3 regions of the Brevibacillus sp. MCWH genome follow, and region 1 is predicted to be linked to each of the others. Evidence: riboswitches for the same ligand, from Rfam matches in the RefSeq annotation. Region 1 holds a riboswitch; each other region holds the start of a gene.

Region 1 (4,955 bases):
AGGCGCGCTATTTTGGTCCCTACGCCAATGCGGGAGCGGCATCCGAAGTGAAAAAGCTGCTGGATCGCCTCTACCCGTTGCGGAAGTGCAAAACGCTGCCGAAGCAGGTGTGTCTGTACTACCACCTGGGGCAGTGTTTGGCTCCCTGTGTTCACGAGGTGCCTGCGGAAGAGAATCAGCGGCTGGTGGAAGAGATCTGCCGTTTTCTCGACGGCGGCCACGAGGCGGTCAAGCAGGAGCTGACGGAAAAGATGCTGCAGGCAGCGGAAAACATGGAGTTTGAACGCGCCAAGGAGCTTCGCGACCAAATCCGCAGCATCGAAGCCGTGATGGAAAAACAGAAGGTGACGTTTACCGACACGGTGGACCGGGACATCATCGGCTTTGCTGTCGACAAGGGCTGGATGTGCATCCAGATCTTTTACATGCGGCAGGGCAAGATGATCGAACGGGAGACGACGTCGTTCCCGTATTACGGCGACGAGACGGAAGATTTCATGTCCTACGTCACCCAGTTTTACTACGACAAGCAAAACGCGCTGCCCAAGGAGATTTTGCTGCCGGAACGAAGCGAGCCGGAGTTGCTGGCGGGGTGGCTGGGCGTCAAGGTGTACGCGCCCAAGCGAGGGAAAAAGCGGGAACTGGTGCAGATGGCGTCCGAAAACGCGCGGATTGCCCTGCAGGAAAAATTTGCGCTGATGTCCAAGGACGATGCGCGGACGATCCAGGCGGTGCACAATCTGGGGCACATCCTTGGGATTGGCACGCCGCACCGCATCGAGGCATTTGACAACTCCAACATTCAGGGCACGACACCGGTGTCAGCGATGGTGGTCTTTACCGATGGCCGGCCGGACAAGAAAGAGTACCGCAAATTCAAGATCAAAAGCGTCGAGGGGCCGGACGACTACGGGGCGATGCGGGAAGTGATTCGCCGCCGCTACACCCGCCTGCTGAAGGAAAGCCAGCCGCTGCCCGATCTCATCGTCATCGACGGCGGCAAGGGGCAGATCAGCGCGGCGATGGACGTGCTGGAAAACGAGCTGGGTCTCTACATCCCCGTCTGCGGCCTGGCCAAGGACGAAAAGCACCGGACCGCGCAGTTGCTCTACGGCGATCCGCCGGAGCCGGTGGAGCTTCGCCGGGACAGCTACGAGTTTTACCTGCTGCAGCGAATTCAGGACGAGGTGCACCGTTTTGCCATCACATTTCACCGGCAGGCGCGCAGCAAGACGATGCTATCGTCACGGCTGGACGAGATTCCCGGTGTTGGCGAAAAGCGGCGCAAGCTGTTGTTCCAGCATTTTGGCTCGCTGAAAAAAATGCGTGAAGCGACCGTGGAAGACTTCCGGCAGATCGGCATCGGCGACAAGCTGGCCCGAGAGATCCTGCGCCACCTGCGACAACAGGCGGACGGGGATGCAAACGGAGCATCCGGCGAAACAGACAAAAAGGCTGACGCCTGACGAGTGCGGGCATCAGCCTTTTTTACGTGTGTCATCCAAGAGCCCGCGTCACGGCTTCCTCCGCGTGGATGCGTGTGGAGTCAAACAGCGGCACAAGCATATCCTCCGGTTTGATCAGCAGAGTGATTTCCGTGCAGCCGAGGATGACGCCCTCCGCTCCGCGGCGAACGAGGCCGTCCATTACCCGCAGGTACTCCTGCTTGGACTTTGGCAATACGTTTCCCAGGCACAACTCTTCAAAAATAATGCGGTTGACGATGGCGCGGTCAGGCTCGTCCGGCACCAGCACTTCTACTCCGTATCGGCGCATCCGTTCGCGGTAGAAGGGAAATTCCATGGTGTAACGGGTGCCCAGCAGGCCAACGCGCCGAATTCCGCGCTGAACAATCCGCTCTGCCGTGGCGTCCACGATGTGCAGCAGGGGAATTGCCACCGTTTGTTCAATCGCCTCCGCGTTGTTGTGCATGGTGTTGGTGCAGAGCACGATGAAGTCGGCTCCCGCCCGTTCCAGCGCCTTTGCCGCATGTGCAAGCGCTGCACCGGCGTCGTCCCAGCGCCCCTCACGCTGAAATGCCTCGATCTGTGCAAAGTCGACGCTGTACATGATGCAGCAGGCGGAATGCAGGCCGCCCAGGCGCTCTTTGACGAGCTGGTTGATCAACCGATAGTATTCGAGCGACGATTCCCAACTCATTCCTCCAATCAGGCCGATCGTCTTCATTCGCATACCCCCAACATGAAATCTATGAAATTGAGAAATAATATACAATTTTCGGTATCATCTGGCAATAAGGGCTATGACAGAAGTTACGGCTCGTACAGGCATGGACTTTACCGTGCTGCAAACTTTAATGAAATTTCTGATTGAACCGCCTTCGTACACGTGGTATAATCCCATACAAACAGCATAACAAGCCTCACTTCCCGTTAGGAGTGAGGTAGAGGCGCGAAAACCATGAGTACCTCCCTGAGATCGGGCATCTGTGACGGGTACGGGAAAGGGGAATTCGCCGAAGTACGGAGAAAGGCCCGCTTCCTCCGTGCTGGGTCTGCGTTGAATAAGCGCAGGACTGTCATCCGTGCAATTCCCGTTGCCGGATGGAGAGCTATCTCACGATGTCGGTTGAGAATGGAACAGGGGATGTTCTGTCATGCTCAACTGTTCACGTGGCCAAGGGAAGGAGGAACCGGTATGTCGAACTGGCAGGCAGTGACAGGTGTATCCTCGTCGCTGCCTTTTTTGCAAGAGTGAGAAATAATAATAGTGAAACGAAGATGGCCTGATGAAAGAAGAATCCAAAGAGATATGTGAACATGTTGAATAGGAAAAGGGAGAGAAGCCGCATGGGGTTGATCGTGCATAAATACGGAGGCACCTCCGTAGGTACCATTGAACGGATTATGAAAGTAGCGGACCGGATTATTCAATATAAGGAAGCTGGACACGACATGGTCGTCGTCGTGTCGGCAATGGGCAAGTCCACAGACGTGCTGGTGGATATGGCCAAACAGATTTCCCCCTACCCGTCGGAGCGGGAGATGGACATGCTGCTGGCGACTGGCGAGCAGGTGTCGATTGCGCTGTTGGCGATGGCGCTGCACCAAAAGGGGTATGACGCCATTTCCCTGACGGGCTGGCAGGCGGGAGTGACGACCGAGTCGATCCACGGCAAGGCCCGGATCACCCATATTGAGACGGAACGAATCCGAAGGGAACTGGCGCGCGGCCGGGTCGTCATCGTGGCTGGATTTCAGGGCGTCAGCGAAGCAGGCGAGATCACCACGCTGGGCCGCGGCGGTTCGGACACGTCCGCGGTGGCGCTGGCAGCCAGTCTCAACGCGGACAAATGCGAAATTTTCACAGATGTGGCCGGCGTCTACACTGCCGACCCGCGTGTGGTTCCGACGGCGAGCAAACTGGACAGCATCTCGTATGATGAAATGCTCGAACTGGCCAACCTGGGGGCGGGCGTGCTGCATCCGCGCTCGGTGGAGGCAGCCAAGACCCACAAGGTCCGGCTGGTCGTCCGCTCCAGCTTTACGACAGAAGAAGGCACGTACGTAGAGGAGGGTGCGCATATGGAAACAGGAAGAGTAGTTAGCGGCGTCGCCCACGACGAAGACGTCGCAAAGGTGACGGTTGTGGGGATGCCTGCACGCGTAGGCACGCTGTCCCGGCTGTTCAACACGCTGGCGGATCACCAGGTAAACGTGGATATCATCATCCAAAGCTCGTACGACGCGGCCGTGACCAACATTTCCTTCACGGTGGCAGGAAGCGACTTGAAAAAGACGCTCGATACGCTGAACGCCCACCGCGAGCAGCTCGGTTTTGAAAAAGTGGAATGCGAAGAGGGCTTGTCCAAGGTCTCGATTGTCGGAGCCGGCATGGTGAACAATCCGGGCGTGGCCGCCGAGATGTTCCGCGTGCTGGCCGAGCAGGAGATCACGATCAAAATGGTTTCCACGTCTGACATCAAGGTGTCCTGCGTCATCCCGGCGGAACACACCGAGCGGGCCGTGCGCTGCCTGCACACCGCATACGGCCTCGACGTGGCGGAAACAGCTGTCGTACACGGAGTATGACCCGCTGACAGCCCAATACGGAACACACATGCTGTCCCCCTTTTTTCGCCGCGGAAAAAGGGGGATTTTCTTCTGGTGGGATGTTTGCGGGAAATCGCGTGGCAGCGGCAGCGCGATGCCTCGCCTCCCCGCTCCTGCCCGGTCGGCTCACTTTCGTCCCGGCCAGACCTTACCAGTGAACGGTAATCAGGACGCTGCCCGTCTCCTCCGTCTCCATCCGGGTTTTCATCTCCCGCTGCTTCCAACGGCCGACAGCACCGGCGATGATCCCGCACTCCAGAGAGAGGGAACGGTTGATGCGTTCGGGCGACATGTAGCGATAGATGGTATGGGTCAGCCGATAACGAATCTGCCGCTCCCCGTCTTCCAACAGGTCCAGTTTGCCCAGCCCCAGACGGATAAAGGGAAACACCAGACCGTTGGCGGAGCGGATGGGAATCTGCCGCCCCATTTCCTTTCCCAACCAGTGGAGAATGGGCGGTTCGCTTTCGCCCAAAAGCGAGCGGGTGAGGTGCTCGCGCAGTAAGTGATAGCCCAGATAGGGCATGTGGATGCGCTCAATATCTGCGATGATGCGGGAAGGCAGCAAGGCTTCCAGTTGATCCGGTTCTTTCACGTCACGACCCTCCTTCCCGGCTGCAGGCCGCGCGAGGCTTGTCCCCTGTCGGACCCTCCTGCGGCCGCCAGGTCTATTACAGCCGGTTTGCTCTACCTGTTTGGTAACAGATTATGAGAGAGCGGCCGAATCTATGACAGATTCATAGAAAAATCGGACGATTAATACGTGTAATCCAACAATGGAATTAGTCTATTCACTGTCTTGACGCTCTCTGTAGACAGGAGTACAATTGGTTGTGGTTCAACGTTTTGCCCAACTTTTTTCCGTTTTCCGACACAATTTGT
Region 2 (4,955 bases), on a different contig from region 1:
AATCGACTGCAGCTGCGTCACCAGATGGCTGGCCGCCACCACCATGTCGTTTGCCTTGTGGGGAAAGGCCGCGTGCCCCCCTTTGCCGGTCAGCTCAATCATCAGCTCCGAGGTGTTGGCAAACAGGATACCCGGCTTGGTGGCGATGTGTCCCACCGGGTACTCCGGCGCGATATGCAGCGCAAAGATGCAGTCAGGCCGCCACTCAGCAAATTCTTCGCTCTCCATCATCGGCTTGGCGCCGCCCGGTCCTTCTTCGGCCGGCTGAAACACGAAGAGCAGATCGTCATCGACGGGATGGTGCACAAAATGGGTCAGAATGCCCAGCCCGATCGCCATGTGCATGTCGTGGCCGCAGGCGTGCATGTACCCCTCGTGCTTGGAGCGGAACGGATAGGTCGTCTCCTCCCGGATCGGCAGACCATCCATGTCCGCCCGCCAGGCGATCGTCCGCCTGGGATGAAGCCCGCGCACCCTGACGAGAATGCCGGTGCGCCAGGTCCTGATCTGCAGGCGCTCCTGCGGCAGCCGCTCCAGATAGTCCAGCAGGTAGCGCTGCGTTTTGTACTCCGCAAAACCGGGTTCAGGTATTTGATGCAAGTCGCGGCGAATCTGCACAAACGCAGAATCGGTCATCCCTCTACACTTCCTTTCCGGTGCCGAGCGCCGTCAGCTGACGGGCAAACTCGTCGATAAACCGGTCCACATCTGCCCGCGTCAAGGTAAGCGGAGGCAGCAGGCGGACGATCGTCTTTTGCGTCACGTCGACGAGGAAGCCCGCAGCCAGCAGGTTTTGCTGCAGCCGGGCCGCTTCTTCGGGTGTAACGTTCAGCGGAATGCCCACCATCATCCCTTTGCCGCGCAGTGCATGAAGCTGCTCCGGCAGGCGCTGTCTCAGCTCTTCCAGACGGCCCCACAGGTAGCCGATCACGTCGCTCACCTGGTCACAAAAAGCCGGGTCGAGCAATTCGTCCAGCACCGCATTGCCCAGCGCGGCGGAGAGCGGCGAGGGCGCAAAGGTGGTGCCATGATCCCCCGGCTTGAACAGATTCATCAGCCGTTGGCCGGCGATCACCCCGCCGAGCGGCAGACCGCCGCCCACTCCTTTGGCAAACAGGATCAAATCAGGCGTCACTCCGGCGTGCTGATACGCGAACAGACGACCCGTTCGTCCCATGCCGGTCTGGATTTCATCCATGGCAAACAGCACGCCCTCTTCCCGGCAGATCGCCTCCGCTTCCTTCAGAAACGCTTCGGAAAGCGGCACCACACCGCCGGAGCCGAGCACCGGCTCCATCAGGAGGGCGGCTGGCTTTTCGCTGCGGCAGACGGCGCGAAGCTGTTCTGCGTCTTCTGCATCCAGCTCGTAGACGGGAAAGTCAGGCTGGGGAAAATCCTGATAGACATGGGGCTGCCGCGTCAGTCGCACCGCTCCCAGCGTGCGCCCATGGAAGCTGTTGCGCAGGACGGCGATACCCGACCGGCCGGCCCCCTCCGCTTTTGTCCATTTGTGAATCAGCTTGATCGCCGCTTCCGTCGCCTCCGCCCCGGAGTTGGAGAAAAAGACCTTGCCGGGGATGGTGTTGTCGATCAGCCGCTGTGCCAGCCGGATCGCCGGCGGGTTGAGAAAGATGTTGGAGATGTGCAAAAACCGCTCGCCCTGCTCCCGGAGCGCCTGGACAATCCGCGGATGGGAGTGGCCGAGAACATTGACGGCCAGTCCGGTAAACAGGTCAAGATACGCCCGGCCGTCGGTGTCGTACAGATAGTTGCCCTCTCCTCTGGCGATTGCGATCGGCAGCCGTTTGTACGTCGGGACGATGTACTGTTCGTCGAGTGAACGCCAGTCCGTAGCCATCTTCTCACTCACGCTCCTACAGTTGCCGCAGCTCCTGCTTGATTTCCGTCTTGGAGCGTGTCTTTTCGTCGATCTGCTTGATGATGCGCGCCGGAGTGCCAGCCACGACCACGTTCGGCGGAACGTCCTCGATGACGACCGCACCGGCAGCCACGACGGAACCTTTGCCGACGCGAACGCCTTCCAGAATCACCGCGTTGGCACCGACTACCACGTCGTCTTCAATCACGACCGGCTGGGCGGACGGCGGTTCGATCACGCCTGCGATGACTGCACCGGCACCGATGTGGCAGTTTTTCCCGATAGTGCCGCGGCCGCCGACCACCACGTTCATGTCGATCATCGTTCCTTCTCCGATGACAGCGCCAATGTTGATCACGGCCCCCATCATGATGACGGCGTTGTTGCCGATGCTCACCTGGTCGCGGATGATCGCGCCCGGCTCGATGCGCGCCTGGATGCCTTTCGTGTCCAGCAGCGGAATGGCGGAGTTGCGGCGGTCGCTTTCCACCACGTAATCGGCGATTTTATCCTTATGCTGTTGCAGCACCGGCTCGATTTCCTTCCATTCGCCGAAGACCACGCCCGTGCCGTTGCTGATAAACGTTTTGGCGCTTGGGCCGAAGTCGATGCCGTCCAGCTCCCCTTTCAGGTATACCTTCACCGGCGTTTTCTTTTCGCTTTTTTGAATAAACGAGATAATTTCATGCGCATCCATCATGTTCACTGTGAATCTCCTCCATCACATGTATGTGAAAATGTAGAAAAAGCAATGAGTGCAGACGCTATCCTCATTGCTTTTTTGATACCTGAAAGCAAACCGTAAATAGCGCTCCACGAAAGGCCGTGCCTTTCATGACAGGGCGACCGTTGTTCACGGGAACCCCAGCCCTCGCCGTCCGAGGGGTACGGCCAGAACTTCGGCGCCTTGGCCTTTCCGTCTTTCCACGCCCCCCGCGTTTGTATGGCAAGACGTACTCTTCCGCAGCGCACCTCTATTTGTTAATGGTTATGGAATTTCCTTTTACTCTATCAAAATCCTCCCCGGGTGGCAACATCTGAATGAAGAAGAAGCGAAACATAATAGTTGACAACGATAATCATTTTCATTATCTTGTAATTGAAAATGATAACCATTATCTATTCGGAGGGCTTATGAAAACGATTATTCTCGTTTATGCAAGCATGACAGGAAACACCCGGGAGATGGCCGATGCAATCGTCGAGGGCATTCGCTCGGCGGGAATCGAACCGGAGGTAAAGGAAGTGCTGGACTGCTCCGCTTCCGATTTGGCCGACTATGACGGCATTGTGCTTGGTGCCTACACGTGGGGAGACGGAGAACTGCCAGACGAGTTTCTGGATTTTTACGAAGAGATGGAAGGGCTTGACCTGCGGGGCAAAAAAGCGGCGGTATTCGGCTCTTGCGACTCCGGCTACGAAAAAGTGGGAGCCGCCGTCGACATTCTGCTGGAAAAAGTAACTGCGCTGGGCGCAGACGTCCCGTTGAACGGGTTGAAGGTGGAACTGTCCCCGTCCGCCCAGGAGAAGGAAACCTGCCGGGAATTCGGACGTTCGTTTGCACAGTCGCTGATGTAGCAAAAGAGCGCTAGCGCCCCATCCGTACGGTTCCGGCCAATCTGCCAAGCCGTCTTTTCAAAAAGGACGCATACGTGATACACTGGCGGTCCAGATTCTATCAAGAGGATAAGGAGGACCGCCCCATGTCTTCACAGGCACCCAGCGTGTACATCCGCCCCCTGACGGCAAATGACGCACCGGCCATGTTGGACCTGCGCGTTCGCAATCAGGCGTTTCTTCAACCGTTTGAACCGATCCGTCCCGCGTCGTTTTTTACCCTGGAGGGACAGCGGGAGCAGCTGGCGTCCGCCGAGCGCGACTTCGCGGCGGGTACCGCCTACGCATTTGGCGTTTTTCTGCGTGAAGGCGACGAGCTGATCGGCCGCGTCAACCTTACCAACATCGTGCGTGGCGCCTGGCAAAACGCCACCATCGGCTACTTTCTCGACCAGTCATGTGGCGGACGCGGCTGTATGACGCAGGCCGTCAGGCAGGTGCTGGATTTTGCGTTTGCCAAAGCCGAACTGCACCGCGTACAGGCGGCGGTCATGCCGCGCAACACGGCCTCCATCCGCGTGCTGGAAAAGACCGGCTTCCGCCGGGAAGGGCTGTCGCTTCGGTATCTGCAGATCAACGGCGTCTGGGAAGACCACCTGATCTTCGCGATCACGAGCGAGGAGTGGGCGTAAAGCGGCCAGTCCCGTGCCGCCCTGGCAGCGGGAAAGCCGGAGCGCACGGGACATCCTGCCCGTCAGGCTCCGGCTTCTTCCTGCCTCAGCCGCTCCAGAATCCGCCGCTTGCGGTACAGCATCCGGCCCGTTTCCGCCACATCCTGCACGGTGGAGCGGTTCAGGTAAGCGCCAAACAGCATGCCCGCCACCGGTACCATCTGAAACAGCTTTTTCCATCCAAAGTTTTCCGTGTACGTCACCACCACTTCCCGCCAACCTTGCAGTTGGGCAATGACATCCCGCTGTCTTTCGGGCTCGTCAAAGCGGGAGAGCTCCTCCAGGATCGCGCGCTTGCCGACAATGTCGGAAGAGGCAAATTGCAAACATTTGACGATGAACAGCCGCTCCCGTTTTTCCTCCGGGCGGTATCCGTAACAGAGTGCCATCTCCTGCAGCACCTTGAGCGAGGTGCCCAACAGCAGCGGAACGTCGATCGCCAGGGTGAACAGGCCGCCCACCCCCGTTGTCGCTCCCTGCACCGTGGCAAATGCGGCGCGGGATGACACTATTTCCGCTGCCACCTGGTCCATGCTGGCCAGCGGCAATCCCTTGACGTCCTCCTGCTTGGGCCGTCCCTTACCCTGCTGGGCCTCCTGAAACCGCGCATACACCGCCTCATCGCTTACCAGATAGGTACCCCCCTGTTCCAAAAAGGCGGCCATTTCATCGACAGCCGTCCCCAGCTTTTCCCTGACGACGGCAGGCGTAATGCGGTCCAACAGCACAAATGGCAGCCGGCCCAGCTTTTCCCAGAACCACAGGTCCTTCTGATCCCGTTCCCACGC
Region 3 (4,955 bases), on a different contig from region 1:
GGAGTACGCGGGTTGGCCACGCGCAATTTTACAGGAATGGAGTGGAAGTAATGGATCGTCAAAAGCAGCGTGAACTCTTGCGGCTGCTGGAACAGGACAGCCGCCTGACCCCGGAACAGATCGCCAGCTTGTTGGCCGAACCGGTGGATAGCGTAAAAGAGACAATCGCCCGGCTGGAAGCGGATAAAGTGATCGTCAAGTATCCCGCGCTGATCAACTGGGAGCTGGTGGAGGACCATCCGTACGTGACGGCCATGATCGATGTCAAGGTGACGCCGAAGCGGGAAGTGGGTTTTGACGAGGTGGCGGAGCGAATCTGCCGTTTCCCGGAAGTGAAGGCCGTCTACCTGATGTCCGGCGCCAGCTACGACCTGTCCGTCGTGCTGGAAGGAAAAACGATGCGGGAAGTGGCGTCGTTTGTGTCGCAAAAGCTGGCCACGCTGGATTCCGTCGTCTCGACCGCGACCCACTTTATCCTCAAGCGGTACAAACACGACGGCATTCAGTTTGAAGACAGAGACGAAGACCACAGGATGGTGGTAACCCCATGAGTCAGCAAATCAGTGTACGTCAGCGCTTGTCCGCCACGGTCGCCTCGCTCAAGCCGTCGGGCATCCGCCGTTTCTTTGACCTGGCCGCTTCGATGGAAGGGGTCATCTCGCTCGGGGTAGGGGAACCGGATTTCGTCACCCCGTGGCGCGTGCGGGAAGCCTGCATCGCCTCGCTGGAACGGGGCTACACGGCGTATACCTCCAATGCCGGTCTCATCGAGCTGCGCAGGGAGATTCACAAGTACCTGGAGGAGCGCTTCGCCGTCTCGTACCATCCGGAAAAAGAGATCATGATTACAGTCGGCGCCAGTGAAGCGATTGACATCGCGCTGCGGGCCATCGTCGATCCTGGCGACGAGGTATTGGTCGTCGAGCCCTGCTATGTCTCCTACGAACCGGTCATCCGTCTGGCCGGCGGGGTGCCGGTGTTTTTGCACACGCGCGCGGAGCAGTCGTTTAAATTAACGCCTGAGGAGCTGGAGGCGCACATCACGCCGCGCACCAAGGCGATCATCTTCTGCTACCCGAACAACCCGACCGGCAGCACGATGTCGGCGGAGGAGTGGAAGCGGCTGATCCCGATCCTCGTCAAGCACGATCTGCTGGTCATCTCCGACGAGATTTACGCGGAGCTGAGTTACGGTCAGCGGCATGAGAGCATCGCCGCCCTGCCCGGGATGAAGGAGAGGACGATCCTGATCTCCGGTTTTTCCAAAGCGTTCGCGATGACGGGCTGGCGCCTCGGCTACGTCTGCGCGCCGGAAGATCTGCTCGGCGGCATGCTGAAGATTCACCAGTACACCATGCTGTGCGCGCCGATCATGGCGCAGATGGCCGCTCTGGAGGCGCTGCGGCATGGTCAGGCGGACATGGAGAGGATGGTGGAAAGCTACCGGCAGCGGCGCAATTTCGTCGTGCAGGGATTCAAGGAGATCGGCCTGTCCTGCCACGAGCCGGAAGGGGCGTTTTACGCGTTTCCTTCGATCGCGTCCACCGGGCTGGATGCCGGCGAGTTTGCCGAGCGGCTGCTGATGGAGGAAAAGGTGGCCGTGGTGCCGGGTGATGTGTTTGGCGACAGCGGCAGAGGCCACATCCGCTGCTCCTACGCCACTTCCCTGGATCAGCTTGGGAAGGCGCTGGAACGGATGGGGCGGTTCGTGCAGCGACTGTCGTAAAAAGGGAAAGGCCGGGGGTTCCCCGGCCTTTGCTATACCGATTAGTTGGATATCGTTGATTCGTCCGTGGAGAGATCCACTTCCCGCAGCGGCACCACTTTCGTCTTTTTCACGGCTTTGTAGCCGAGCCAGACGATCAAAAACAGCGGCAGGCCGATGTACGAGACGAGAATGCCGTTCCAATCGATCGTCTCCCCGGTGAAGGCGGTGTAGTTTTGGCCGAGGATGACGAAACAGCAGACGACGAATGCGAAAATCGGGCCAAACGGGAACCACTTCGCCCGGTACGGCAGTTCGTTCAAATCGCGGCCTTGGGCTGCAAACGCTTTGCGGAAGCGGTAGTGGCTGATTGCGATGCCCAGCCAGGCAATAAACCCGGACATCCCCGAGGCGTTGAGCAGCCAGATGTAGACAGTCCCGTCGCCAAACAGGGAGGCGAGAAACGCAAACATCCCGATGCTGGCAGTCAGCAGCAGCGCATTAACCGGAACGCCCCGCTTGTTTACCTTGCTGAACAGCTTGGGCGCCTTTCCTTCCTTGGCCAGCGTCCACAGCATGCGGGTGGAGGCGTACATGCCGGAGTTGCCCGCCGACAGGACGGAGGTCAGGATGACGGCGTTCATGACGGATGCGGCAAAGGCGAGTCCGGCTTTTTGGAACACCAGCGTAAACGGGCTGATCGCGATGTTCTCGATGTCGCCGTTGACCAGGTTGGGGTTGTCGTACGGGATCAACAGCCCAATCACGAAGATCGCCAGGATGTAGAACAGCAGGATGCGCCAAAACACCTGCTTGATCGCTTTCGGCACGTTTTTGGCAGGGTTTTCGCTTTCACCCGCAGCGATCCCGACCAGCTCCGTCCCCTGGAAGGAGAAGCCGGCGATCATGAAGACGCCGAGCATCGCCATGAAGCCGCCGTTGAACGGTGCATCGCCGACGGTAAAGTTGCGGAAGCCGACTGCTTCACCGCCCATGATGCCCAAGATCATCAGCAGGCCGATGACGATGAAGATGATTACGGTCGCTACCTTGATGAGGGAAAACCAGTATTCCGATTCGCCGTATCCTTTTACAGACAAATAATTCAGACCAAACATAAGCGCGAGGAACAGGGCGCTCCACAAGATGGACGGCGTGTCGGGGAACCAGTATTTCATGATCAAGGCCCCGGCTGACAGCTCGACGGCGATGGTGATGGCCCAGTTGTACCAGTAGTTCCACCCCAGCGCAAAGCCGAGGGACGGATCGACGAACTTCGTCGCGTAGGTGGAAAATGAACCGGAGACGGGGAGAAACGCCGCCATCTCGCCCAAACTGGTCATCAGGAAGTAGACCATCAGGCTGATGGCCGCGTAGGCGACGAGTGCGCCGCCCGGACCGGCGGAGTGGATGGAGCCGCCGCTCGCCAAAAACAGCCCCGTGCCGATGGAGCCGCCAATGGCGATCATGGTCAGATGTCGGGCCTTGAGGCCCCGCTGCAGTTGATTGGATTCCATGAGTGCTTGCACGACCTTTCTACAAAGATAGTCAGAAGGAAGGTCGGACATAAAAAATACCGCCCCAACGAACAGGGCGGTACTGTTACATCCCCACCAAGCCTTCGTTGAAGATAGCACATCACGTTTGCCCGGCTCGCAAACGTGACAGTTCTGCCCCTTTCGAGTACAGCCCCAGCCCGTGTGCCCAGAGAATGCACAGCGGACTTCGGCGGCTTTTCCCTCCTCTGGAGTCATCGATCTTCTCTGGATCTCGTGCCAGAATCATATAAAAGCCGCGACCTCTATCCCCATCGCATGTGATGAGGATAATCTGTGAAGTTTTGTTACGGTTCAAGTATATAGAAAATCGCGGCAAAATCAAGCACTAAAAACTGTAAGAGGTCGTTTTGCATACAAAGCGATTAGCTGAAATGATTTTTTATTGAAGAACATGCACAAGACCAGCCATGAGATATTCATTTTTTACAAGCTTTCTGATGAAATAAAACGGCTGCCCCAACATCACAACAAAAGCAAGGTAAGCGGGGGAAGGACTCCTTCACTCAAAACTATTTTCCGCATACCTATTTATTTACGTTTGGGACCCAGTAATTTCCTTCATTCTAGACTGACTTGTCCGAAAAATTCGATCATTTTCGTTGACAGTTAGAAAAGAAACTGGTTATACTGGAAGAAACACTGATCGGATAGCATATTTTCCCATACGGTTAGGCGGAGAAACGGAGAAACCCTTACCCGTAAACACACTCCCAAAGGGGGATGTGTTTATCTACGTGAGGGTTTTTCTTTTTCCTCGGAAACTGTTTGACTATTCGATCAACAATCACAGAAAGAGGGGTCTGACACATGTTGAAAAAATGGTTGAACGTAGCAGCCACAGCCGTTTTGCTCTCCACTGTCGCCTTGGCAGGGTGCTCCTCCGGCCAGGAGGCTTCGTCCGGCAGCACACCGGCGGGAGACGGATCGGGAGGAACAAAAGAACTGGGCCCGATCGCGCTGTATTCCCCTGAGACGCCGGATATGACCAAAGAAATTGGTCTCAATTTTGAAAAGGCTTTCAAAGGGTCTTCCATCAACGTGCAGTACGCGGGGACCAACGTGCTGGTCAACCGCATGATTGCGGAAAAAGACAACCCGCAGGCGGACGTCTGGTACGGCGGCGGAGGATTCCTGCCGTTTGAAGCGGCCAAGGACAAGGACATCATCACATCGTACACGCCGGAAGCAATCAAGGATTGGCCGGAAGTGCGGGACGGCATCAAGCTCCGCGACAAGGACTGGAAGTGGATCGGCGCGGAAGTGTTCGTACTCGGCTTTGCCTACAACAGCGACCTGGTGAAGCCGGAAGAGGCGCCGAAAACCTGGGACGACCTGCTTGACCCCAAATGGAAGGGCAAAATCCAGATGCCCAACCCCGCCGCTTCCGGCACAGCCACCCTCACTGTGCTGAGTCAACTGATGGCCCGCGGCGAAGAGCAGGGCTGGGACTACTTCAAAAAATTGGTGGAACAGATGAGCGCCATGCCCGACTCCGGCTCCGCACCTTCCAAAGCAGTAGCCAAAGGGGAGGCGCACATTGCGATCGCCTTTGACTTCATGGTGTACGAAATGAAGGCCAAGGGGGAGAAAATCGATTTCATCGTGCCGGACAAGACGCCGGTCATCGTCAACCCGGTGTCGCTCGTAAAAGACGGCCCGAATCCTGATGGCGGCAAGGCGCTGATCGACTA

Evidence for each region. A riboswitch is a leader RNA that binds a small molecule or an ion and turns the genes downstream of it on or off. The one in region 1 is predicted to bind lysine.
Region 2: it holds a riboswitch for lysine, as region 1 does, so the genes downstream of both, dapD (2,3,4,5-tetrahydropyridine-2,6-dicarboxylate N-acetyltransferase) here and ETC00_RS12580 (aspartate kinase) in region 1, are expected to answer to the same signal.
Region 3: it holds a riboswitch for lysine, as region 1 does, so the genes downstream of both, ETC00_RS13510 (amino acid permease) here and ETC00_RS12580 (aspartate kinase) in region 1, are expected to answer to the same signal.

What each region holds. Positions count from the first base shown of each region.
Region 1 covers NZ_SDLF01000012.1:96,845-101,799, reverse strand. Annotated here, with positions in the region: gene uvrC (excinuclease ABC subunit UvrC) at 1-1,466, shown strand, start outside; gene ETC00_RS12585 (aspartate/glutamate racemase family protein) at 1,498-2,187, opposite strand; lysine riboswitch at 2,398-2,583, shown strand; gene ETC00_RS12580 (aspartate kinase) at 2,811-4,052, shown strand; gene ETC00_RS12575 (DUF2507 domain-containing protein) at 4,222-4,668, opposite strand.
Region 2 covers NZ_SDLF01000002.1:247,682-252,636, forward strand. Annotated here, with positions in the region: gene ETC00_RS02760 (N-acetyldiaminopimelate deacetylase) at 1-636, opposite strand, end outside; gene ETC00_RS02765 (aspartate aminotransferase family protein) at 641-1,858, opposite strand; gene dapD (2,3,4,5-tetrahydropyridine-2,6-dicarboxylate N-acetyltransferase) at 1,875-2,585, opposite strand; lysine riboswitch at 2,678-2,864, opposite strand; gene ETC00_RS02775 (flavodoxin) at 3,014-3,457, shown strand; gene ETC00_RS02780 (GNAT family N-acetyltransferase) at 3,583-4,128, shown strand; gene ETC00_RS02785 (EcsC family protein) at 4,191-4,955, opposite strand, start outside.
Region 3 covers NZ_SDLF01000014.1:53,106-58,060, forward strand. Annotated here, with positions in the region: gene ETC00_RS13500 (Lrp/AsnC family transcriptional regulator) at 51-551, shown strand; gene ETC00_RS13505 (aminotransferase) at 548-1,726, shown strand; gene ETC00_RS13510 (amino acid permease) at 1,768-3,222, opposite strand; lysine riboswitch at 3,329-3,517, opposite strand; gene ETC00_RS13515 (extracellular solute-binding protein) at 4,072-4,955, shown strand, end outside.